DNA from 3 places in the Paraglaciecola sp. L1A13 genome. Region 1 is predicted to be linked to each of the others. Evidence: predicted binding sites of a transcription regulator. Region 1 holds the regulator's gene; each other region holds the start of a gene.
The links. The regulator FliA, encoded in region 1, starts transcription of late flagellar genes. The targets are predictions, from matches to a motif close to CTAAAGNTNNNNNNNNNNNNGCCGATA.
Positions count from the first base shown of each region.

Region 1 (8,243 bases):
TGGTTGTTTTTGTTAAAGTTATTGGCAAATCGTATTCAGACTGAAGAAAGTAATTTGTTAGTCAAAGGCGGTATTGCTGTTTTAATGGGTCCTACGGGTACAGGTAAGACAACCACAGTTGCTAAATTAGCGGCGCAGGCTGCGCAAAAGTATGGCGCTGAAAATGTCGGCTTAATAACGATTGATAGTTACCGTATTGCTGCTTATGAACAAATTTCTACCTACGCTCGAATCATTGGTTGTTCGGTTAAAAAAGCACAAAACGCTGAAGAATTGTCCGATTTGTTATTCCAGTTTAGAAATAAACGTCTCATACTTATTGATACTGCGGGTTTTGGTCAAAGAGATGTTAGACTGATCAAACAGTTAGAAACGCTGAAACAAAGCACCACGGCAAATATCAGCAGTTATTTAGTGATGCAAGCAAATAGCCAGTATCAGGTTATGCAGCAAACCATAAAAGCTTATAAGCAGATTTCGTTACAGGGTTGTATTTTCACCAAATTAGATGAATGCTACAGTCTTGGAGAGGCGATTAGTGCAGCCATCGAGCACAAATTGCCCGTGAGTTTTATAACCGATGGCCAAAAGGTTCCGGAAGACTTAAAAGTGGCTGAAGCAAAATTTTTGATTACCAGTGCCGCCAAGCTTTATAAAAAGCATGTATTAATTCATACTAGTGATAATTCATTAACTAACACAGCAGTGGCAGTATGATTGAGGACCAAGCAAGTAGCTTAAGAAGAATGAATCAATCGCGATTAATTAAAGTGATCGCCGTGACCGGAGGCAAGGGTGGAGTGGGTAAAACCAATGTCACCTTGAACACCGCAATCTCTATGGCCCAACAGGGTAAAAGAGTGATGGTGCTGGACGCGGATTTAGGCTTAGCTAACGTTGATGTATTACTGGGCTTACGAGTCGTGAAGAATCTTTCTCACGTATTGTCGGGCGAATGCACTTTGGACGAGGTGTTGGTTGAGGGTCCTTACGGCATTAAAATTGCCCCGGCGACCTCCGGTAGTCAGTCAATGACTGAGCTCACACCTACAGAACATGCAGGATTAATTCGAGCCTTCAGTGAACTCCGTTCGCAAATCGATGTATTGATTGTTGATACCGCGGCAGGTATTTCTGACATGGTACTGAGTTTCTCGCGCGCAGCTCAAGATATTCTGGTGGTAGTGTGTGATGAACCCACTTCATTAACTGATGCTTACGCATTGATTAAAATTCTGAATAAAGAACACGGCGTCTTTCGTTTTAAAATCGTGGCCAATATGGTGCGCAATATGCGAGAGGGACAAGAACTATTTAATAAATTAACCAAAGTGACAAATCGCTTCTTAGATGTTGCTTTGGAATTGGTTGCCACCATCCCATTTGACGAGAATATTCGTAAATCAGTGCGCAAGCAAAAAGCAATAGTTGAAGCTTATCCGACTTCTCCTGCAGCGATAGCGATAAACAAATTAGCACAGCAAGCGGCCAGTTGGCCGGTGCCGTCGCAACCTGGGGGACATTTAGAATTTTTCCTAGAGCAGCTTATCGTTAAAAAAGCAGTAGGCGACATCCGGTGAATAACAAAGCGTCTGCGTACCAGCAGTTAGATGACAGAAATGCGTTAGTGGAGCGTCATGCACCATTAGTAAAACGTATTGCACACCATTTAATAGCGCGCTTACCTGCCAGTGTTCTGGTCGATGATTTGATTCAGGCTGGTATGATTGGCTTACTTGAAGCTTCACGTAATTTTGACGGTACCAAGGGAGCAAGTTTTGAGACTTTTGCGGGTATTCGTATCCGTGGCTCTATGCTTGACGAGATTCGTAAAGGGGATTGGACGCCTCGGTCAGTGCATAAAAATGGCCGTGCAATTACCAGTGCGATAAATCAAGTCGAACGTGAAACTGGATGCGATGCCAGAGATGTTGATATCGCTAAAAAACTTGACGTGAGTATTGATCAATATCACCAGATGCTCGGGGAAGTTAATGCGGGCAAAATTATCGGCATAGAAGATTTAGGGGTGAGCGAAGATGTGGTTACCAACGAACAATCTAAAGGCTCTGATACCCCGTTTGAAGACTTACTCCAAGGTTCGTTTCAAAAAGCCTTGGCTCACGCGATAACGACCCTGCCTGAACGAGAAGCGATTGTATTGTCGCTGTACTATGACGAAGAATTAAACTTGCGCGAAATAGGGGATGTCTTAGACGTCAGCGAATCGCGTGTTAGTCAAATACACAGCCAGGCGATGTTAAAACTCAAAAGTAAAATGCAAACTTGGCGTATTGAAGAATAAAACAAAAACTCACAAATACTGTGATTTGCCCTGAGCGGAGATTATTTTGGACAAGAACATGAAGATTTTGGTTGTTGATGATTTTTCGACCATGCGTCGTATCATCAAAAACCTTTTAAAAGATTTAGGGTTTACAAACATTCAAGAAGCAGATGATGGAAGTACAGCATTGCCGATGTTGCAACAAGGCGATTTTGATTTTGTCGTAACCGATTGGAATATGCCAGGCATGCAAGGTATTGATTTACTGCGTGCAATTCGCGCGGACGAAAATCTTAAACATACGCCAGTGTTGATGGTGACTGCTGAAGCTAAGAAAGAACAGATCGTTGCCGCTGCACAAGCAGGCGTGAATGGGTATGTTATCAAACCATTTACTGCAGCAACGCTTAAAGAGAAGTTGACAAAAATATTTGAACGTTTAGGTTAATTTAGGCTTTTCAGAACAAAAAGGAAGGCCATATGACCTCAAGTTCTGCTCCAATGTCGTTAGAAGAAGCAAAGCAACTCGTTGTGATGCTTGAAAATGGCGATAATCAAAGCGCTAGAAAATTACTCGACAGTGTAAATGATAGTAATTCAGTTGAATTATTTGAAGAGGTGGGGAAGTTAACTCGCCAACTTCATGATTCACTTAATAACTTTCAACTCGATGAACGTATCGCTAATATAGCAAACGAAGAGATCCCAGACGCCAAAACTAGACTTACTTACGTTATTGAAACCACTGAAAAAGCAGCAAACCGTACGATGGATCTTGTTGATAGTTGTATGCCGATTGCTGAAAAATTCAACTTGGAAATAAATGCAATTCTTCCTGAGTGGAAGAAACTATTGGGCCGTCAATTAGCAGTAGGTGAATTTAATACCTTGTGCCATCGTCTTGATACCTTTTTAGAGGAAGGTGAAGCAGAGTCGAGTCAATTACACGAACTTCTCACTGAAATGCTACTTGCCCAAGGCTACCAAGACATCACAGGTCAGGTTATTCGTCGTGTTATTGAACTGGTCAAAGTGGTGGAAGATAGTTTAGTACATATGCTGACTATGTTTGGTGGTGCAGAATCGCTGGAAATAACTCATATATCTGATAAACAAGCCGATAGTGTTAAAGCGGAAGGCCCGATTATCGATGCTGCTAACCGTGACGACGTCGCATCTAACCAAGATGATGTTGATGATTTACTATCAAGTTTAGGATTTTAGAGGCGTTAGAATATGGCGTTTGATGTTGACGAGGAAATTCTTCAAGATTTTTTAGTTGAAGCTGGGGAGCTATTAGAACAGCTTCAAGAACAACTCGTCGAATTGGAAAACAATCCACAAGACGCAGAGTTACTCAATGCTATTTTTCGTGGCTACCATACTGTAAAAGGCGGAGCAGGCTTTCTTTCGCTCACTGAGTTGGTGGATATTTGTCACGGGGCCGAAAACGTTTTCGACGTAATGCGCAACGGACAACGTACGCTAACGCCAGAACTTATGGACATTATTCTTCAGGCCACAGATGAAGTGGTGGCTATGTTTGAAGATGTAAAATCTCAAAAACCGCTGGTGCCGGCGAGTCAAAATTTACTCGATACCTTGCATCGTCTGAGTAAGCCTGAGTCAAAAGATGACGTCGCTAAAGTGACGCAAGTGGAAGCACAGAATAAAACTGTATCGGAATCTGACTCTCCCGCTAAATCAGAATCTGATGATTTTGATGAATCTGAATTTGAAGCATTGTTAGACGAATTACATGGTAAAGGCAATCCAGTTAGTAAAAGCGCCTCTGGTCAATCTTCAGCCGTTACCTCTGGGGCAGCAGAGGATGACAACAATGATATCAGTGACGATGAATTTGAAGCATTACTCGACCAGCTTCACGGAGAAGGTCAATTCGGTGAGGGGCAAGACACCTCATCAGATACTTTTGAAGCGTCTGTTAAAGAACCTGCCGCAAAAACATCTTCATCTGATGATGAGGATATCAGCGATGATGAATTTGAGGCTTTGCTCGATCAGTTACATGGCAAAGGCAAAGCACCTACCTCTGAGACTAAGCCAGAACCTGTCAAAGCAGTGGTACCTGAGGTTGATAAGTCAACTTCAGTCGGTGATGCTATTAAGTCTAGTGCGCCGAAGATCGCACCGACCCAAGCTAGTGTGCCAGTAACCAATTCTCAGACTGCACAAAATAAGACAACAGCGACGAAGCGAGAAGAAAAGCGTCCATCGGTTGCGCAGCCAGAAACAACTGTTAGGGTTGATACCAAACGCTTAGATCAAATTATGAACATGGTCGGCGAGTTAGTGTTAGTGCGAAATCGATTACTTAGCCTTGGGTTAACGGTAAACGATGAGTGCATGTCTAAAGCTATTGCCAATCTAGATGTAGTGACGGGAGATTTGCAAGGCGCGGTGATGAAGACGCGAATGCAACCTATCAAAAAAGTGTTTGGGCGTTTTCCTAGAGTTGTTAGAGACCTAGCTCGCACCTTGAACAAAGAAATTACCCTTGAGCTTGAAGGTGAAGATACCGATTTAGATAAAAATTTGGTTGAAGCTTTAGCGGATCCATTAGTGCATTTGGTGCGCAACTCGGTAGATCACGGTATTGAAATGCCAGCAGATCGTATTGCTGCAGGCAAGCCTTCATTAGGAACCGTCAAGTTATCCGCATCCCAAGAAGGGGACCATATCTTACTGAGCATCATCGATGATGGCAAAGGAATGGATCCTGAAAAACTTAAAGAGATTGCGATATCTCGCGGGGTGCTAGATGCCGACGCTGCTGCACGTATGTCGGATGAAGAAGCCTTTAATTTAATTTTTGCCCCAGGTTTTTCTACTAAAACTGAAATATCCGAAGTGTCAGGCCGTGGTGTAGGCATGGATGTGGTCAAAACGAAGATCAATCAATTAAATGGTTCGGTTAAAATTGATTCAGTGCTGGGCAAGGGGACCACGTTAGAAATAAAAGTACCGTTGACCCTCGCCATTTTGCCTACATTAATGATTGTGGTCGGCGATCAAACGTTTGCCTTACCCTTAGGCTCGGTTAACGAAATTATTAATATGGATATGAGCAAGACCAATATGGTCGACGGACAGTTGACTAAAATTGTGCGTTCTAAAGCAATACCATTATTTTATCTGCGTGAATGGCTAGTGCGCAAGAATACTAAAGCAATACCGTTAGACCGCTCAAAAGGACATGTAGTTGTGGTGCAAATTGGTACTCAACAACTCGGTTTTGTAGTTGATGCGCTCATCGGGCAAGAAGAAGTGGTCATTAAACCACTAGATGAATTATTGCAAGGTACACCTGGTATGGCGGGAGCAACTATTACTAGCGATGGTGGTATTGCGTTGATCCTCGATGTACCTGGTTTATTAAAGCATTATGCTAAGAAAAAAGCCGATGCCATTCGGCAAGCGCGATAATCTCGAGGTTTTGAAAGAACATACATGGCTTATAAGATTTTAATAGTTGATGATTCGATTTTTTTTAGGCGCCGTGTAAAAGAAATTTTAGAACAAGACCCCAATTTAGAAGTGGTCGGTGAAGCCAGAAACGGGCAAGAAGCGATTGAAATGGTTATTCGACTTAATCCTGATGTGGTGACCATGGATATAGAAATGCCCATTATGGATGGTATTACTGCTGTTAAGAAAATCATGGCACGCAAGCCAGTGCCGATTATTATGTTTTCTTCTCTTACCTCAGAAGGAGCTAAAGCCACACTGGATGCTCTGGACGCGGGCGCCATGGATTTTTTACCTAAGAAATTCGATGATATTGCTAGTAATCGTCGGGATGCCGTTGCTCTGTTGCAAGCTCGAGTTAAAGGTCTGTGTCGGAAACATCATGGATTTCGTTCTTCAACACCTACTGTTGCTCCACCAAAAGCTATTTTGTTTAACAAGCCTGTTAGTCGCAATTCTAGCAACCCGTTGGTGCAATCAACCAGAACCACCTCGGTGTCAACAGCGATTTATTCTTCGACGTCTGCTGGGATCCCATCAGGCAAAAAATACCGGTGTTTAACCATAGGTACGTCTACTGGCGGGCCTGTTGCACTGCAAAAAGTGTTGACCAATATCCCGAAAAATTTTCCTTATCCTATATTTATTGTTCAACATATGCCCGGTGCTTTTACTCGGGCATTTGCCGAACGGCTAAATCAATTGTCTAAGCTTACTGTGAAAGAAGCGGAAGACGGTGAAATTGTTGAGGCAGGAGTGGCTTATCTTGCGCCAGGTGGACGTCAACTGATTGTTAAAAATGATGGTCATAGAGTGAAATTTAGTGTTTATGATGCGCCGGACAATGCCGATATATTGTATAAGCCCAGCGTGGACATTACCTTTGAGTCTGTTGCTAAAGTTTATGGTGGGGATGTGCTCGGCATTATTCTTACCGGTATGGGGGCTGACGGGAAAGTAGGTGCTAGTGAGCTTAAGAAGAAAGGTGCAAAAATTTGGGCCCAAGATGAGAGAAGCTCTGTGGTATATGGTATGCCACAAGCCGTGATGTCTTCAGGGATTGCCGAAAGAGAGTTTTCTATTGATTCGTTTGAAAGCAATATTGTAAAAGAAATGGTTTAGCGTGTTTTATCCCGATTGCTCAGGCAAAAGGATGTATTTGCAATGCGACCAATAAGCCACTAAAAGGTAATTAACGTGAAGGTGTGGACTGTTGCAAACCAAAAAGGGGGAGTCGGTAAAACTACGACAGCGGTTACCCTAGGTGGTTTGCTAGCTCAACGTGGGGCAAAGGTGATTCTAGTAGACACCGATCCTCACGCGTCTTTGAGTTATTATTTTGGTATTGATTCTGAGGATCTGACTCGCAGCTTATATGATGTGTTTGTGCATGATAATCCTTTAGATAAAGACACTGTTTTAGATTGCCTGTGTCCGACAAAACTTGATTCACTATTCATCCTGCCGGCTAGCATGGCGCTAGCTACCTTGGACCGTAAACTAGGTAATCAAAGTGGCATGGGACTCATTTTGAAAAAAGCGTTGGCACTGCTCGATGATGAATTCGAATATGCGATTATCGATTGCCCACCTGTTTTAGGTGTACTGATGGTTAACGCGTTAGCTGCATCCACTCGAGTCGTTATACCTGTACAAACTGAATTTTTGGCACTAAAGGGTTTAGATAGAATGCTTGATTCACTGCACATTATGCAGCAATCCTTGCGCAAGAAATTTAGTTACACCATAGTTCCGACTATGTTTGATAAGCGCGTAAAAGCGGCGATTGGGGCGTATCACACCTTACGTGAAACTCATGGTGATTCAGTGTGGCAGGGCTTAATACCTATAGATACAAAATTTCGTGACGCCAGCGCAAATCATTCTCTTCCATCGATTCATGCACCAAAAGCTCGAGGTGTATTAGCCTATACCAGTTTATTACGTCATTTACGTCTACTAGAGGTAGCTAAATGAGTCGCAGAACGTTTGGTAAGAAAGATGTGATGGAAGAATATCTGTCTTCCTTACTTACCGAAGACGATAGCAATTTTGAGCCGCTAGAGCACGTCAGTAAATTACTGGACAGTGCATCAGTATTGCTTCGCTCAGAGGCTGATGTTATTGACGCAGCGCCTGAGCAAACGATAAGCGACGATAGCCGAGAAGATAAAGCATTAGAAGAGCCGTTAATCGGTTCGGTTAGCGGGTTACAGGCAGAAGCACCAAAGGCTAACCTAACGGAAAAAGTCCAAGATGCCACAGACAGCGCCGTCGACGGCAATGCACAAGATACGGGTATATATTCAGAACCGTTTCAAGCGCTTATTTTTGAAGTTGCGGGACTATCGCTAGCGCTTCCTTTAACCGAGCTAGGGGGAATACATCAACTAGCAGAAGTAACGCCAATTTTTGGTAAACCCAGTTGGTTCAAAGGTGTCATGCTACACCGTGATGATAAAATGAA
Region 1 covers NZ_CP047024.1:3,480,889-3,489,131, reverse strand. Annotated here, with positions in the region: gene flhF (flagellar biosynthesis protein FlhF) at 1-717, shown strand, start outside; gene GQR89_RS14710 (MinD/ParA family protein) at 714-1,580, shown strand; gene GQR89_RS14705 (RNA polymerase sigma factor FliA) at 1,577-2,305, shown strand; gene cheY (chemotaxis response regulator CheY) at 2,352-2,735, shown strand; gene GQR89_RS14695 (protein phosphatase CheZ) at 2,768-3,511, shown strand; gene GQR89_RS14690 (chemotaxis protein CheA) at 3,524-5,734, shown strand; gene GQR89_RS14685 (chemotaxis response regulator protein-glutamate methylesterase) at 5,759-6,898, shown strand; gene GQR89_RS14680 (ParA family protein) at 6,974-7,753, shown strand; gene GQR89_RS14675 (chemotaxis protein CheW) at 7,750-8,243, shown strand, end outside.

Region 2 (8,243 bases), 2.1 Mb from region 1:
CTAGCAATAATATGCAAGACGTCGATACTGAGTATTTTCTAGAGTTGTTGCGTGCAGTCGTGCGTAAAACGGCTGAGTTAGATGCTAAAATTAAGCCTTTCTTAGGGCGTTTGCCTGAAGAACTTGATCCCGTCGAAAAAGCAATTTTAAGACTGGCGACTTACGAACTGGCAGAGCGTATTGATGTTCCATACAAGGTCGTTATCAATGAAGCCATTGAACTGGCTAAATCGTTTGGTGCAGAAGAAAGCCATAAGTTCGTCAATGGCGTACTAGACAAAGCAATCAAGACCCTTCGTAAACACGAGTTGTCATAAAAGAGCGTTATATTTAAAGGGGTTGCGCAATTGTATGCGCCCCTTTAAATCTGAGAGTTTTTAAAATAATAATGTGAAAGAATTTTCGTTAATCGATACCTATTTTCGTGATGTTAGTTTTCAGCGCAAGGATGTGTTGTTAGGCATCGGCGATGATTGTGCCATTACCCAGATACCCGCCGGACAAGCATTAGCTACCACAACTGATACCCTTGTAAGTGGTGTGCATTTTTTGCCTGACGCATCTCCTAGAGCCATTGCGCAAAAAGCGATTTCAGTCAATCTAAGCGATTTAGCCGCCATGGGCGCTGAGCCAGCTTGGCTGAGTTTGTCTTTGTCTATTCCTAATGTAGATGAGCAGTGGCTGAAAGCATTTTCTGATGGCTTTAAAGAGTTAACTGAATTTTACTCAGTGCAACTAATTGGCGGCGACACCGTACAAGGCCCACTGGCCATTACGATCACCGCACAAGGTTTTGTTACCGCTGACCAAGCCTTAAAACGCTCCGGCGCTCAGCCTGGGGATTTTGTGTATGTCACAGGCTCTATCGGTGATGCAGGATTAGGTCTAGATATTCTGCTAAATAAAACTGAGGTTGAAAATCCCCAGCACCGTGAATATTTACTTAACCGTTTACACTACCCAACGGCTAGAGTATTTGCAGGAACGAGCTTACGGCGCGTAGCAAGCGCCTGCATTGATATATCCGATGGCTTACTGGCTGACATTAAACATATTCTAAAGGCGTCCCAGTGTGGTGCGTGTTTGCAACTGGACAAACTTCCTTTATCTAGCGCCATGCTAGAATCGGTAGATAGAGACAGTGCATTTCATTATGCATTAAGTTCAGGTGATGACTATGAACTGCTCTTTACCGTCAGCGAAGAACAGAAGAACAATGTTGATCGCGTGTTAGCATGTAGCAATGTAACGGCGACTTGCATCGGTCAAATTAATGGCGCCGTGGGCAAAGTCGATTTGAAAATTGATGACGAAAGTTACGTCTATAATCAAACCGGTTTCGAGCATTTTAGTGCGTCAGAACCGAGTATTAACGCCAAGCGAGCATAATGGACAGGCATATTCGTAAACGCGTATCGTTAGCTAACCCAGTGCACTTTTTAGCATTGGGTTTTGGTAGCGGTTTAGCGCCCAAAGCACCCGGTACATTTGGCACAATTGCGGCCATTCCATTAGTGTGCCTTTTAGCATATAGCACCTCACTTAGCGGATATTTACTGGTTACGCTTGTTGCCTCGATTGTGGGCATTTGGTTATGCGGTAAAACGGCGAAAGACATGATGGTGCATGATGATTCATCCATCGTGTGGGACGAAATTGCCGGTTTGCTTATCACCATGATTGCTGTGCCGTTAAGCTGGCAAACCTTATTGTTAGGCTTCGTGCTATTTCGGCTATTTGATATCCTTAAACCTTGGCCAATTAGCTATCTGGATGCGCGAGTGCATGGCGGATTCGGCATTATGATTGACGATGTATTAGCAGGCTTTTTTGCGCTAATTCTGATGCATCTCACACTTTATTGCGGCTGGTTGTAGTCGGTTTACATTGCGTGCGGCTGTATTGCGTATAGCTTGTCACAATGGAAATAAAGCACTGACAAATTCTTTATTTCACACTGCAGCGCTACTACTAACAATATCTACATTTCGATAAAGGAACACCATGAAAATTTGGGTTGATGCGGACGCTTGTCCGGTACTTGTGAAACAAATTTTATTTAAGGCCGCTCAGCGTACACAGATTGAAATGACCCTAGTGGCCAATCAACATATTCCCGTGCCACCGGATAAGAACATCACCAGTATTCAAGTACAAAGTGGTTTTGACGTGGCAGATGATTATATTGTTGAGCAATGTGTGGCTAATGACTTGGTCATTACGGCGGACATACCCCTTGCGGCAGAAGTGATAGCTAAAGGTGCTTTAGCGCTAAATCCACGGGGCGAGCTATATACCAAAGAGAGTATTGGTAGCATATTGAATATTCGTGATTTTATGGACACCATGCGTAGCAGTGGCGTACAAACCGGTGGACCAGGTGCTTACGGCAGTAAAGAAAAACAAGCGTTCGCCAATAACCTAGACAGGTTACTGGCGCAACGTTAGATACAATTTTTTGAGGTTGACACTTGATGCGCGTGCACCCTAACTAAAAAACGCCTGAGCCTTGGCGATAATACCCGCGTCATCTAAGCCTAATTCAGCATACATTTCAGTTTGTGTACTTTGCATAATAAACTCATCAGGTAAGCCTATTTGCAATAGTCGACAGGTATACTTTGTGCTTAGCAAATACTCAGCCACAGCACCGCCAGCGCCGCCCATAATGGCGCCATCTTCAAGGGTCATAATAAGCTCATGTTCTTTTGCAGCCTGACTAACTGCAGCGGTGTCTAATGGTTTCACAAAGCGCATATCGATAACGGTGGCATTTAATACCTCAGCGGCTTTTTCCGCGTAAGGTAGCAATGCACCAAAATTCAAGATTGCTATTTTTTGCCCTTGGCGAATAGATCTACTTTTGCCTATCTCTAAGGCGTGCATATCGACGTCTGGTTTTACCCCAGTGCCTGAGCCTCGAGGGTATCTAACGGCTGCGGGTTTATTCAATTTATGACCAGTGTAGAGCATTTGACGACATTCATTTTCGTCAGCGGGGGCCATGATCACCATATTAGGTATGCAACGTAAAAATGGAATATCAAATGCGCCTTGGTGTGTTGGGCCATCAGCACCGACTAAACCCGCTCGGTCTATTGCGAACAATACCGGTAAATTCTGTAACGCCACATCATGGATAAGTTGGTCATAAGCACGTTGTAAAAAAGTTGAATAAATGGCCACAACGGCATTTTGACCTTCTTTGGCAAGGCCGGCTGCAAACGTTACCGCGTGTTGTTCGGCGATGGCCACATCAAAATATTGCTTAGGGTATTTTTGTGAAAACTCTACCATGCCAGAACCTTCACGCATGGCTGGGGTGACTGCCATTAGATTAGGATCTTGCTGCGCCATGTCACACAACCAACGACCGAATATGTTTGAATAGGTCGGGTCGCTTGGTGCCGCTTTTGGCAAACCGTCAGCTGATGGATTAAATTTAGGCACAGCATGAAATTTAATAGGATCTTTTTCGGCCAGTTCGTAGCCTTTGCCTTTTTTGGTCACTACGTGCAGAATTTGAGCGCCTTTGATATTGCGCATATTTTTCAGGGTTTCAACCACACCGTTTACATCATGGCCGTCAATTGGCCCAATATAGTTAAAGCCTAATTCTTCAAAGATAGTGCCAGGCACAACCATGCCCTTAATATGCTCTTCCGCTCGGCTAGCGAATTCTTTAATCGGTGGAACGGTGCTGAGCAGCTTTTTACCGCCATCACGAATAGAGTTAAAGAAGTTACCCGTAAGTAAACGAGCCAAATGGCTGTTTAATGCGCCTACGTTCTCTGAAATCGACATTTCGTTATCATTTAAGATAACCAGCATGTCTTTGTCTATGTCACCGCCGTGATTAAGTGCTTCGAACGCCATTCCGGCTGTCATTGCGCCATCACCGATTACCGCTACTACTTTTCGGCCTAAGGCTTCTTTTTCAGCGGCAACGGCCATGCCTACAGCTGCACTGATAGACGTTGATGAGTGACCGACAGCAAAGGTGTCGTATTCACTTTCATTTGGCCACGGGAAGGGGTGTAGGCCGTTTTTCTGACGTATCGTAGGCATACGGTCACGACGCCCCGTTAAAATCTTGTGAGGATAAGCCTGATGGCCCACATCCCATATCAAACGGTCAAATGGCGTGTTGTAAACGTAATGCAAAGCCACAGTCAATTCGACTGTGCCTAACCCGGACGCAAAGTGACCACTACTTTGGCTTACGCTGGTAAGTAAATATTGACGTAATTCTTTTGAAACTTGCTTTAGTTTGTCTTGCGGTAACTCGCGCAATTGCTTGGGGGTGTCCGCCAAAGCCAGAAGAGGGTAGTGGGCTAAATCCAGGGTCATTAGGTTCGTTTCTACTATTATTATCTGATGATGATGTATCGTTCGTAATTAGTAATTACGATGAATGACGAAATCGGTAAAAGATCTCAACACCTGTGTATTGTAGGGCAAAGCTAGCAAAGCTTGAAGTGCTTCTTGGTGAAGTTCACTTAGATATCGCTGAGCTCCTGCTATACCAAGCAACGCAGGGTAGGTGCTTTTATTCTGTTCTTGGTCTGAACCTTGGGGCTTGCCTAAGGTTTCTGAATCACCAATAACATCTAAAATGTCGTCTTGTACTTGAAATGCTAAACCTATCGTTTGCGCATATTGACACAGCAGTGCTTTACTCTCGTCTGTTATTTCTGCGCTTAGGGAACAAGCCATTTCAACGGCTGCTAAAATTAATGCGCCGGTTTTTTTGCTATGTAGCAATTCTAACTGTGACTGACTAATACGTTTATTCGTTGAATCTAGATCAATCGCTTGACCACCGCACATCCCTGAATAGCCAGATGCACGGCTGAGTATTTTAACTAACTCAATACGTTGTTGATTAGCAAATTCTGACAAGGGATAGTTGGCAATAATTTCAAAGGCCAGCGTTTGCAAGGCATCGCCCGCCAATATGGCATTGGCTTCGTCAAACTGAATATGACAGGTTGGATGACCGCGACGCAAATCGTCGTCGTCCATTGCTGGCAAGTCATCGTGCACTAACGAATAGGCATGAATACATTCAAGTGCAAGCGCGGGCGCATCTAAATCTGTTTCTTGAATGCCCAATGCTTCGCCAACGGCATACACTAAAAACGGACGCATACGTTTACCGCCCATTAGCAGTGCATATTGCATGGCATTTTTTAATGTGGGGGCGTGATCCCCAAAAGCTGATATTTGCGCTTGCAGTAAGGCGTCTACGTGTTGGTGAACGCACTTTTGTTGAGTCTCAAAAGTCATTAGTCTTGGGTATTGGAGGGATCGAAGTCGACCAGCACAGATTGCTCATCTTGACCCATTAATATTTGAACTTTCTGTTCAGCTTGTTTTAGTTTGCTTTGACTGTGGCGGGCCAATTGAATGCCTCGCTCAAAACGCCCTAAGGCATCTTCTAAACTTAGCTCACCTTCTTCCATTTGATTGACTATGCTATCGAGCTCTTGCATCGATTCTTCAAAGCTCAGGTTTTCGGTTTTTTTACGACTGGTCATAGGGTTCGCTTCTATTTTGTATTGCTCTTTTACGAGTTGAGCGCACCTTACCTGAGGGGTAAATAGTGGTCAAACCTTTTTCATACCTCAGAGCGTGAACAGTTAAAGATATTTCTCGTATGATGAGATACTTATCTCAACATGATAGTGAGATTTCAGGCTACACTACAAAGGATTTGGACCTAAGGACTATAGATTATTTCAACTTAGTCGATAAAATGATTAACCAAGTCAATAAGCTAAATATATATCCTGTTAATTAAAAGCAGGCGTTTTATAGCTGGGCCATTTTTTATTTCACGTAACACACTTTTTTGATGGGAGTACAATGTGGATTTAGCAACCCTTATCGGCATGATCGGCGCGTTTGGTTTCGTGATCATGGCCATGGTGCTAGGCGGTGATTTGGGGATGTTTTTTAACGTGCCCTCTATTTTAATCGTCGTGTGCGGTAGTTTATTTGTGGTGTTGTCTCAATTTACCTTAGGGCAGTTTTTTGGTGCGGGTAAAATTGCCGGCAAAGCCTTTATGTTCAAAATAGAATCACCTGAATCTCAAATTGAAAAAATTGTTGAAATGGCCGACGCAGCACGCAAAGGCGGTTTCTTAGCGTTAGAAGAAGCACAAATTGAAAATGAATTTATGCAAAAAGGTGTCGACATGCTGGTTGATGGGCATGACGTCGATGTTGTGCGGGCTACATTAGGCAAAGATATTTCGATGACCACAGAGCGCCATGAATTTGGTGCCACCATATTTAAAGGGTTAGGTGACGTAGCGCCTGCAATGGGAATGATTGGTACATTGATTGGTTTGGTTGCTATGTTATCAAACATGGACGATCCCAAATCAATCGGGCCGGCAATGGCCGTTGCGCTTTTAACCACTCTTTACGGAGCCGTATTAGCGAACGTTGTATGTTTACCTATTGCGGAGAAACTGGGTAATCGTGCGGTGGAAGAAAAACTCAACCAAAGTCTTATTTTAGACGGCATTATTGGCATAGCTGATGGGCAAAACCCTAGGGTTATCGAAGGAATATTAAAAAATTATTTAGCCGCCAGTAAACGCGGCAGCGCGACGGAAGACGCATAAGTCATGGAAGACGAATGCCCAAAATGTCCCCCCGAGGGCCTACCCGCATGGATGGGGACATTTGCAGATTTAATGTCTTTGTTGATGTGTTTCTTCGTTTTGCTGCTGTCATTTTCAGAAATGGATGTATTAAAATTTAAGCAAATCGCTGGTTCGATGAAGTTTGCTTTTGGTGTGCAAAATAAAATTGAGGTTAAAGATATTCCTAAAGGCACAAGTGTTATTGCCATGGAGTTTAGACCCGGACGTCCAGACCCGACGCCGATTGAAACAATACAGCAGCAAACTATTGAAATGACTCAGCAAATGCTAGAGTTTCAGGCGGGTAATGAAGACTCGGCTGGAGGACGTCAAAAGCAACGCGGTGAACAAAAAGGCGGTGCCGCCCAGCAAACTGCTAGCGAGGAAGCAAGCGCGAAAAGTAAAGCAAGCCAAGAGGAAGCCAACGAGAAGTTGAAGAAGGTTGCTCAGCAGCTGGAAAAAGAAATTCTCGACGGTGCAATTGAAATGGAATCATTAGGGCAACAACTTATTATCCGTATTCGTGAAAATGGTTCGTTCTCCGCTGGTTCAGCATTTTTACAACCTCAATTTAGACCTATCTTACGTAAAATAGGTACCATACTCGCTGATATGCCAGGTGATATTGAAATATCAGGTCACAGCGACAGTATGGTGATTTCCAACGAGTTGTATCGTTCTAATTGGGACTTGTCGGCGCAACGAGCAGTCGCCGTAGCAGAAGAGTTACGCAAAGCGCCGGGTTTTAATGAAAGCCGTATGTCGGTTGTAGGTAAAGCCGATACCGCACCCTTACTCGGGGAAGATAATGCACAAGCTCGTAGCAGTAACAGACGTGTTGAGATTGCCATTAAGCAGGGTAAAGCGAAAGTGTCAGAGCCTATATCAGTATTAGAATAATTAGATTATTCAAGCTCCGAAATTAAGGCGACCCGCAGGTCGCTTTTTTTGGCCCTGCATCAGGCTGAGCGCCAAGAGCAGACTACGAACCACATGAGGGAATATCTGCGCTCTTATCAAAAAAGATAGAAAATTCAGCAACGGTCACACCAAATTTTTTCATATATGAACGATTCATCATGCGGTTATTATCTAGTGCGTACATCCAGTCATCAATTGCAAAGTCATATTCGGTGCCATCAATGGGTACGGTTAAGGTGTACTTCCAATTAAAGGCGCTACCTTGTGATGTGCCACTCGCTTGACCGACTACGTCCGAAGCACTGCCAGTCACTGCGCCATTTTCGTCTACAGTGACATTCCATATACGAGTTTGACGGGTACCGTCGTTAAAATAAAATGATTCATCAAGTTGGCCATTATTGCCTTGCCACGTTGCTGTTATATCGACGCAGAATCGGCGGGTAAGTTTGCCTGAATAGTCTTGAACTATCCCCCAAGCTGTTAACTGACCATCGAAATAGTCTTTCAGTGAAAAGGTCGGCGTGGTATCCCGATATTCATCGATAGCGGTAGTACAAGCGCTTAACAATACTAAGCTAGCGGATAAAGAGATGGCTTTTAAGGTGTGCATGATTGTGTCCTATTTTGCCTGACCAATTAATTGCTTACGCAGTTTTGGATAGC
Region 2 covers NZ_CP047024.1:1,428,599-1,436,841, forward strand. Annotated here, with positions in the region: gene nusB (transcription antitermination factor NusB) at 1-317, shown strand, start outside; gene thiL (thiamine-phosphate kinase) at 391-1,389, shown strand; gene GQR89_RS05910 (phosphatidylglycerophosphatase A) at 1,389-1,877, shown strand; gene GQR89_RS05915 (YaiI/YqxD family protein) at 2,005-2,448, shown strand; gene dxs (1-deoxy-D-xylulose-5-phosphate synthase) at 2,488-4,350, opposite strand; gene ispA ((2E,6E)-farnesyl diphosphate synthase) at 4,399-5,289, opposite strand; gene xseB (exodeoxyribonuclease VII small subunit) at 5,289-5,540, opposite strand; gene pomA (flagellar motor protein PomA) at 5,871-6,635, shown strand; gene GQR89_RS05940 (flagellar motor protein MotB) at 6,639-7,556, shown strand; gene GQR89_RS05945 (DUF3833 domain-containing protein) at 7,639-8,190, opposite strand; gene GQR89_RS05950 (chalcone isomerase family protein) at 8,200-8,243, opposite strand, start outside.
Region 2: a site for FliA is predicted at 5,730-5,756, ahead of pomA (flagellar motor protein PomA). Genes of this name have one in related genera too.

Region 3 (8,243 bases), 1.2 Mb from region 1:
GCGATAAGAAAAGTGAATACTGGAGATCCCGTGGGCTACGGTGCGTCTTGGATTGCAAAAAAAACCAGCATTATCGCTACCGTTGCCGCTGGTTATGGAGATGGCTACCCACGCACTGCGAAGTCGGGTACCCCTGTTTTGATCAACGGCAGAATTGCTCCGTTAGCGGGCCGCGTGTCCATGGATATGCTATGCGTAGATGTCACCCACCTAGGCGATGTGAACGTTGGGGCCGAAGTCGAATTGTGGGGGAAACAATTATTAGTTAATGAGGTTGCCCAATGGTCAGATACGTTAGGTTATGAGTTAGTAACCCGCATGCCAACGCGCGCCAAACGAATTTTCATTAACCAATAAGGTAATTTTTAGCGTTCAGCTATTACCACTGCTCTTAGCGGAGCAGGATAACCTTCAATCGTTTTGGTATGATCGTGGGGATCAAGAAAGTCAACCAACGACTGGCTGTCCATCCATTGCGTTGCTCGCTGTTCATCAAGTGTAGTACTGGCTACATCGACTACCCGAACGTTTTTGAAACCCAGTCGTCGCATCCACAGACATAACGCATCAGTACTAGGTAGAAACCAAACGTTGCGCATTTGCGCATAGCGCTCACCGGCCATTAATACTGTATTTTCATCCCCTGCAACCACCAAGGTTTCAAGCACAAGTTCACCTCCAGGGCGTAACTGATTCTTAAGTTGCTGTAAAAAATCTAATGGGCTCTTACGATGATAAAATACCCCCATAGAAAATACCGTATCAAACGCGTTTTTCTCAGGTAGTTGCTCTACGCCAACCGGTAATAAATGAATACGGGGGTCTGGGTTAAAATGTTTCATTGCTTGAAATTGCATTAAAAATAACTGTGAAGGATCCGCCCCCACTACCATTTTCGCGTTTTCGCCCAACATACGCCACATGTGGTATCCACTGCCACACCCTACATCAAGCACATATCGATTTTCTAAGGATTGTATATGAGGCTGCACCCGCTGCCATTTCCAATCAGATCGCCACTCGGTATCAACATGTATACCATGCACGTAAAATGGACCTTTACGCCACGGCATGAACTGTTTGAGTAAACCAACAATTTGTTTTTGGGTGTAGTCATTTATATCTTCAGCAAGCCCAAATTCCACTTTATCTTTTAGCTGGACCTCACTAGGGGCAGTTTGCGGCAACTTGCTAAGTAACTTCACCCACTTATTGAAATCACCGTGTAACTGCTCTTTATGCCAAATCGATATTTGTCTGGGCAACAATTCAAGCCAAGGACTCAAGGGCGAATCGGCGATTTCTTTATAAAACTGATTAAACCAGGTTACTGACATGAAATAGGCCCTACTGAATAGAGTGATGAAAAGACTAGTTTTTAATCGCGACTAAAGAAGCAAAATTAAAACACTGAAACCACAAGATAACGTCATCAAAGCCGGCATTGGTTAAACGCGTTTTATGTGCTTCAAACGTTTCAGCACGTAACACGTTCTCTAGCGACTCGCGTTTTTGGCTTATCTCAAGTTCGCTATAGCCATTACGCCGCTTAAACTCATGGTGTAAATCGACTAGTAGCTCGTTGCCTTGCTCCGAATCATGGCGAAGTTTTTCTGACAGAATGAAAATGCCACCGGGCGCCAGACCGTTATATATAGACTTAATGATTTTGTCGCGCTTTGCTGGCTCAATAAATTGAAGTGTAAAATTCATCACCACACTTGATGCGCGCTGAATGTGCACGTTTTGTAAGTCATCACAAATCACCTCTATGGGTGTATTAGCTTTGTATGCCTGAACATGCCGTTTACAGCGTTGGACCATTGCTTCAGAATTGTCTACCGCAATAATATTACAGGATTTAGCCTCCACATAACGCGCAGCAGCAAGGCTCACCGCCCCTAAAGAACAGCCTAAATCGTAGATATTGGAATGCTCAGTAGCATAGCGCCCCGCTAGCTGACCAATAGCATCAACAATGGTGCTATACCCAGGAACTGAGCGCTGAATCATATCCGGAAAAACTTCTGCTACTGAATCATCAAAGCGAAATCCACTGACCTGCTGAGGCTGTGAATAAATGGCGTCTTTGCCTGTTTGCATGTCATTAATAACTTCTAGGAAAAAAATTGGCTCAATTCTACCCGCCTGACATCGACCAAGCAATTGCGTTGACCGATTCAACTGCCTTAACCACTGAATAACCTGTCATAAGTCATGGGATAAGCGAATTGAGTGGCGTATTAGTTACATCGAACTAAAGCCTTCTGGTAGTATGTGTTACATAAATCGGAGGGAGAACAATTATCCCTTCATTATTTACGACTAAAGTATTAATCTTATATCTTAATATTGAATCTTTTATTGAAGGCATATAAATGGCAAAATTTTTAATCGCAGATGATCATCCGCTTTTTCGTGAAGCTTTAGTGGGTGCGTTAAGTCCGCTATTCGAAGAAGTTGAGATTTTGCAATCCGATTCCCTCGACTCCACGCTAAATATGCTTCAAGAGAATAATGATATTGATTTAATTTTACTCGACCTGCATATGCCAGGTTGTGAAAATTTTTATGGTCTTATTCGTGTTACACAGGATTTCCCGCAAATACCTGTTGCGGTGGTATCGGCGAGTGATTCGATTGAAGTAGTTTCTAATGTTATGAGCTTTGGTGCGAAAGGGTTTATCGCTAAGTCCACTCCCACTTTACTTATTGCTGACGCGCTAAAAACCATTATGAATGGCGAAACGTGGTTAACGGATGAACTAAGAGCTCAAATTGCTGACATAGACGATGAGGGAGTGAATTTAGCACAAAGGATTGCTGAACTAACACCAAAGCAATTCCAAGTGTTGAAATTGATTCATGATGGCTTATTAAATAAACAGATAGCCCATGAACTAAATGTCACCGAAGCAACCATTAAAGCCCATATAAGTGCTGTTTTTAGAAAATTAGAAGTAAATACCCGAACTCAAGCGGTGTTGTTACTAAAGAAATTAAATTTAGAAGATTGATTTAACCAATCCGTTAGGTACATTGATTGTCAATGTACCTAACGTGTCTCTTATTCGCTCATACTGCCTTCAGAAAAATTGAGTGGTAAGCCATTTAATAATTTCTGATTAAAAGAATGGAAACGCTGGATAGCAGAGATTAAATCAGGAGTATGTACATCCCCCATTTGATTTATCAATCCGTTGATTAAATCATCGTATTGCTCCCCACTTTCAAGCTTTTGTCTAGACTCCTCAAATACATCAAGCATCTTATCCAAATAATGAGCGACAGGTTTTACTGTTTTATTTGGGTCACCTCTAGGATCGTCTTCGCTAAAATGTGAGACCGACTCATAGGCCTGAATAGATTGTGTTTGCTCCTGCCTTGTTAATTGCAATGCAAAACCGGTCAATTCTTTCTCGTCATAACCTAATTTAAGCGCTTGATTAAACGCTGACTCAATATCACCATGAAAAAATTCGTCTGCCAAATCACTAGCATCAGAGACTAACGAGCCAATAGCTTTTAATTCATCTTCGTCCAAATTACCCTCAACAGTAAACGACAGAGCGCTGCTGTTAAAATGCTCATAGCGTGTAACAGACGATACCTTTGTGCTCGCAACACTTTCACCTTGAATGACATTATCCGGCGATAATGTTGACTCTGTAGATTCAACATCACTTGAAACACTCTCTTCGCTAGCGCTATTTACTGATGACGTTTGAGGAGCACTTGTAGCACCCACTGTTGGTGGCTCAACAGGTTGTTTAAAAACCTGCTGATTATCTTTTTCAATCAGTGATTTTTGATTTAATTCAAAACCTTTTAAGTCTTCGAAGCGAATATTGACTTCATCACCGTCTAAAGTACGAATGCTTAATTCACCTGTATCACGGCGCTGATAGCTCACTTGGTTCTCCAAGGCAACTTTTGAAGCTGCGGAATTGCTTACTTCCTCAGCGTTACCAAATATCGATTCGCGTAATTTCTGCAACCCTGTATCAATCAATTCTTGGCTACGACTAATACCCTCGCTAATATCGTCATTCATGACGCCAGCAAGGTCTTTTTTAGCCATGCCAATACCTTTAAGTACACCTGAGCTAGCTTGATTAAACAGTGATTCTAGTGCTTTATCGTCTGCGCCCTTACCTTGTGCATTTTTGATCGCCCCGCCAACAAAATTCAATACGTTACGGGCAACCTCTTCAAAGTTGAACAAACTTTCATTGTCGCTTTCTTGCTCAGCTTCCTGGGGTACTCGCAACTCTGGTTTAATGAGTCCCAATGACACACTGTGATTCAATGCATTGGTCAAGACCTGTGCACCGAAAAGACTTTTAGATGCTGATGCACCACTTAGAGACGCTTTATCATCATTTAATGCGCTCGCTTGTTCTAGCCCGCTATCACGCAGCCGATTTTGCAGGCTGTTAGCTTCGCCTAAATGTGCTGGCTTTTCACGCATGAAAGCCTTTATCTCGTTAATATTCATTTCAGCTACCTCACTTTCCTCTATTAGGGTATCGGCCGCATAGTGTCGAAATTTAGTACAATTCTTTAGAAGTAAAAACTAATATTGCACAAGCGCTGAAAACACTTACAATCCCGCGCTCGATAAATTGATCAACTGGAGAATTGCCTTGCGCCCAACTGAAATTAATCCTGCGGACTATGACCAACAACTCGCTGATAAGATCAGTCGTATTAAGCAAGCTTTTCAGTCGTTTACAATGCCTGATTTGGAAACATTCTGCTCAGACCCTTTACATTATAGGATGCGTGCAGAATTTAGAATGTGGCACGACGGCGATAACCTCGATCATGTTATGTTTGATCAAGCAACTAAACAAAAATATCCAGTTAATCAATTTCCTCCTGCAAGTGAAATCATAAATGCAGTAATGGCGAAACTGGTTGAGTTGCTAAAACACAATCAAATGTTGCGTAGAAAATTATTTCAAATTGATTATTTAAGTACTTTAACCGATGAAATTCTTGTGACCTTGGTTTATCACAAGCCGCTAGATGAGCAATGGGAGTCTGAGGCTCAAAACCTTTGCACCTTGTTAAGAACTGAATTTAAAATCGATATCATCGGCCGCTCTAAGAAGCAGAAAATCCTACTCGACAAAGATTATATATTAGAAGAATTGCCAGTAAATAATAGACTCTACAAATTCAAGCAAATTGAAAACAGTTTCACTCAGCCCAACGCTAGCGTAAATAGTAAAATGCTCGAATGGGCATTAAATGTGACTCAAAATTGTAAAGGTGATTTACTAGAGCTCTATTGTGGGGCTGGTAATTTTAGCTTGCCATTAGCCCAGAATTTCAACCAAGTTCTAGCGACTGAAATTTCTAAGTCATCCGTCGCTGCGGCGCAATGCAATATTAGCTTAAATGAGATCGATAATGTCACGATACTGCGCATGTCGAGTGAAGAATTTGTGCAGGCATTGAACAATGAGCGAACCTTCCGCCGATTAGAAGGCGTCAATTTACACGATTACGACTGCCAGACAGTATTAGTGGACCCGCCTCGCTCTGGTCTTGATGACGACACGCTTCGTATGGTCCAAGGCTATGCCAATATCGTCTATATATCATGCAACCCTGACACACTAAAAGACAACCTTGCCGTTTTGCAAGAAACCCATGACATAGTACGCTTCGCGTTATTCGATCAGTTTCCTTATACACATCATGTTGAATCAGGGGTCTATCTGCAAAAGCGTTAAATACCTGCGGCTTCTTTAGCTCCATTTGCGATAAAACGTAATTGTAATTTCACGCGCTGAGCTAACACGGCCTGTTGTTCAGGCCCTGAGTCTAAAACCTCAGCTCCGGCACTGAAAACTAGCTTCACCATCGCCTCGGCTTGTAGATTGGCAAATTGGTGAGGCAGCCCAGTTGTTGCCATGGTGTAATCGGTTAGCTCCACAATGAAATGCTGTATCTCTCTTAGTACTGCCGCCCGAAAGGCCAACGATGTACCTGTATGTTCACGAAGTAATAGTCTGAATACATTGCTGTGAGCACAAATAAATTCCATGAAAGTATCTACCGAGGTATTGATAACCCCACCACCAGAAGCTATACGCAACCGAGCTTGGCGCATCAGTTGGCGAAGATTTAAACCCGCCTCATCAACTAAGGTCAAACCAAGTTCGTCAATATCTTTAAAGTGACGATAGAATGATGTGGGCGCGATACCAGCAGCGCGCGCGACTTCTCGCAAACTAATACTGGACAAACTTCGCTGTTCATCAAGCAAACTAAAAGCAGCCTCTATAATTGCTCGTCTCGTCTTAAGTTTTTGTTCTTGACGACTCAAAGGGCGCTCCAAAATGAAATACAGAATTCCTATATATTATCTGCATTTAGTGTAAATCTACACCAAGAAATGCCGTTACCTCACAGAAATAGCTTGCTATATGTACATTTGCTAGATAGATTAGCGTACAAGTGTAAGCTCAATAAAGATCCCTTATTTGAAATGAAAAAACCCCGTTTAATTATCACCAATTTATTAGTCTTTGTGATTACTGGCTTAGTCGCCTTGATTCTCGTACCTTATGTAGCGCTAACTCAGGGATTCGACAGTGCAGAGATCATCGCCTGTATTATTCTCATTTATTTCTCTGGTATGTCGATTACAGCTGGTTACCATCGGCTATGGGCACATAAAGCCTTTGAGGCAAATGCATTTGTCAGAGTAGTGCTAGCCATAGGCGGCGCGATGGCACTGCAAAATAGCATTCTACATTGGGTATCTGATCATCGTATCCATCATCGTCATGTAGATGACAATGACAGAGACCCTTACTCAGCAAAACGTGGTTTTTGGTATTCTCATATGGGTTGGATGTTACGTGAATATCAAGTACACCGTTATTCGGACTATAGTAACTGTAAAGATTTGCAAAAAGACAAAGTGGTCGTTTGGCAGCACAAATATTATTTACCTATTATGTTAGTCTCTAATTTTGGTATTCCAATGTTACTTGGACTGCTCAATGGCGATGTTTTAGGAATGTTGTTACTCGCTGGGTTCTTCCGTTTAGTGGTTGTTCATCACGTCACATTCTTCATTAATTCACTGGCACACATTTGGGGTCGTCAACCATATACAGACAAAAATAGTGCGCGCGATAACGATATATTAGCTTTCTTCACTTTTGGAGAGGGTTATCATAACTACCATCATATTTTTGAATATGACTATCGGAACGGAATAAAATGGTGGCAATTTGACCCAACAAAATGGCTTATCCGCGGATTGTCTTTCATCGGTTGGACCAAAAATTTACGTCGCTGTCCTGAAGAGCGTATCGAAAAAGCAAAAATAGCAATGCAGCTGCAACGCGCTCAGAAACGCTTATCTGTACTGCCTAATGCTGATGAAATTTTGCATAGCTTGCAACAAGAATACGACTTAATCTTGCAGAAGATGGCAGAGATGTATGCTACCAAAAAACGTTTGATGGAGATCCGTAAATACAAAATAAAACGGAATTATGAAAAGCTTGAACTGGATTTTAAATACCGCGAGTTGAAGTACAACTTAGAGCTGCACAAACAAAAATGGCTGCAGTTATATCAAGTCAAATATCAATTAGCATAAAAAAGCTCCTTCGGGAGTTTTTTTGTTTCTCAATTCTCAAAGCAACTTCCTCAAATATGCACAGTACTGCAGTGAATGAGAAATATCATAAAAGAAATGGATTTTGAACGGGCAGAATAAAGGTAGGACTATTCGTTCAATACATTGGCTAAGCTTTTATATTGAACGATTTTAAAGCGCTGTGTTATTCAGCTACGTTAAGTACAAGTAGTTCAGAAGCATCTAACGCATCTTTATGAGCAATTATATTTATGCGCATATCTTTTTCAAAGAATTGCATAGTTGCCATAGCATTACTGTCTTGAACTTGTGATTTTTCAGCTATATTTAACTGCATTTGACGAAATTGTACATTTTGCTGAATTTTATTTGCCATGCATGAACCATCGATGGCGAACGTGCTTGATTCCATACAATCAAACAATCTATTGTTTTGTGTGTTGGCAAAGGTAGCGGCAGAGGACAATGTGCCCAAGAATACAATAATAAAAGATGATTTTAATTTTAACATAATGATTTCCTTGATAAATCGCTCAACAGAACGTCAAGCATCACAATCCTATTTGGAAACAGACTAAAGATGCTAAACCACAGGATTGTTACAATAATATGA
Region 3 covers NZ_CP047024.1:4,633,070-4,641,312, forward strand. Annotated here, with positions in the region: gene alr (alanine racemase) at 1-357, shown strand, start outside; gene cmoB (tRNA 5-methoxyuridine(34)/uridine 5-oxyacetic acid(34) synthase CmoB) at 366-1,337, opposite strand; gene cmoA (carboxy-S-adenosyl-L-methionine synthase CmoA) at 1,372-2,103, opposite strand; gene GQR89_RS19695 (response regulator transcription factor) at 2,379-3,017, shown strand; gene GQR89_RS19700 (DUF5610 domain-containing protein) at 3,068-4,498, opposite strand; gene trmA (tRNA (uridine(54)-C5)-methyltransferase TrmA) at 4,647-5,744, shown strand; gene fabR (HTH-type transcriptional repressor FabR) at 5,741-6,340, opposite strand; gene GQR89_RS19715 (fatty acid desaturase) at 6,503-7,630, shown strand; gene GQR89_RS19720 (hypothetical protein) at 7,815-8,141, opposite strand.
Region 3: a site for FliA is predicted at 4,528-4,554, ahead of GQR89_RS19700 (DUF5610 domain-containing protein). Genes of this name have one in related genera too.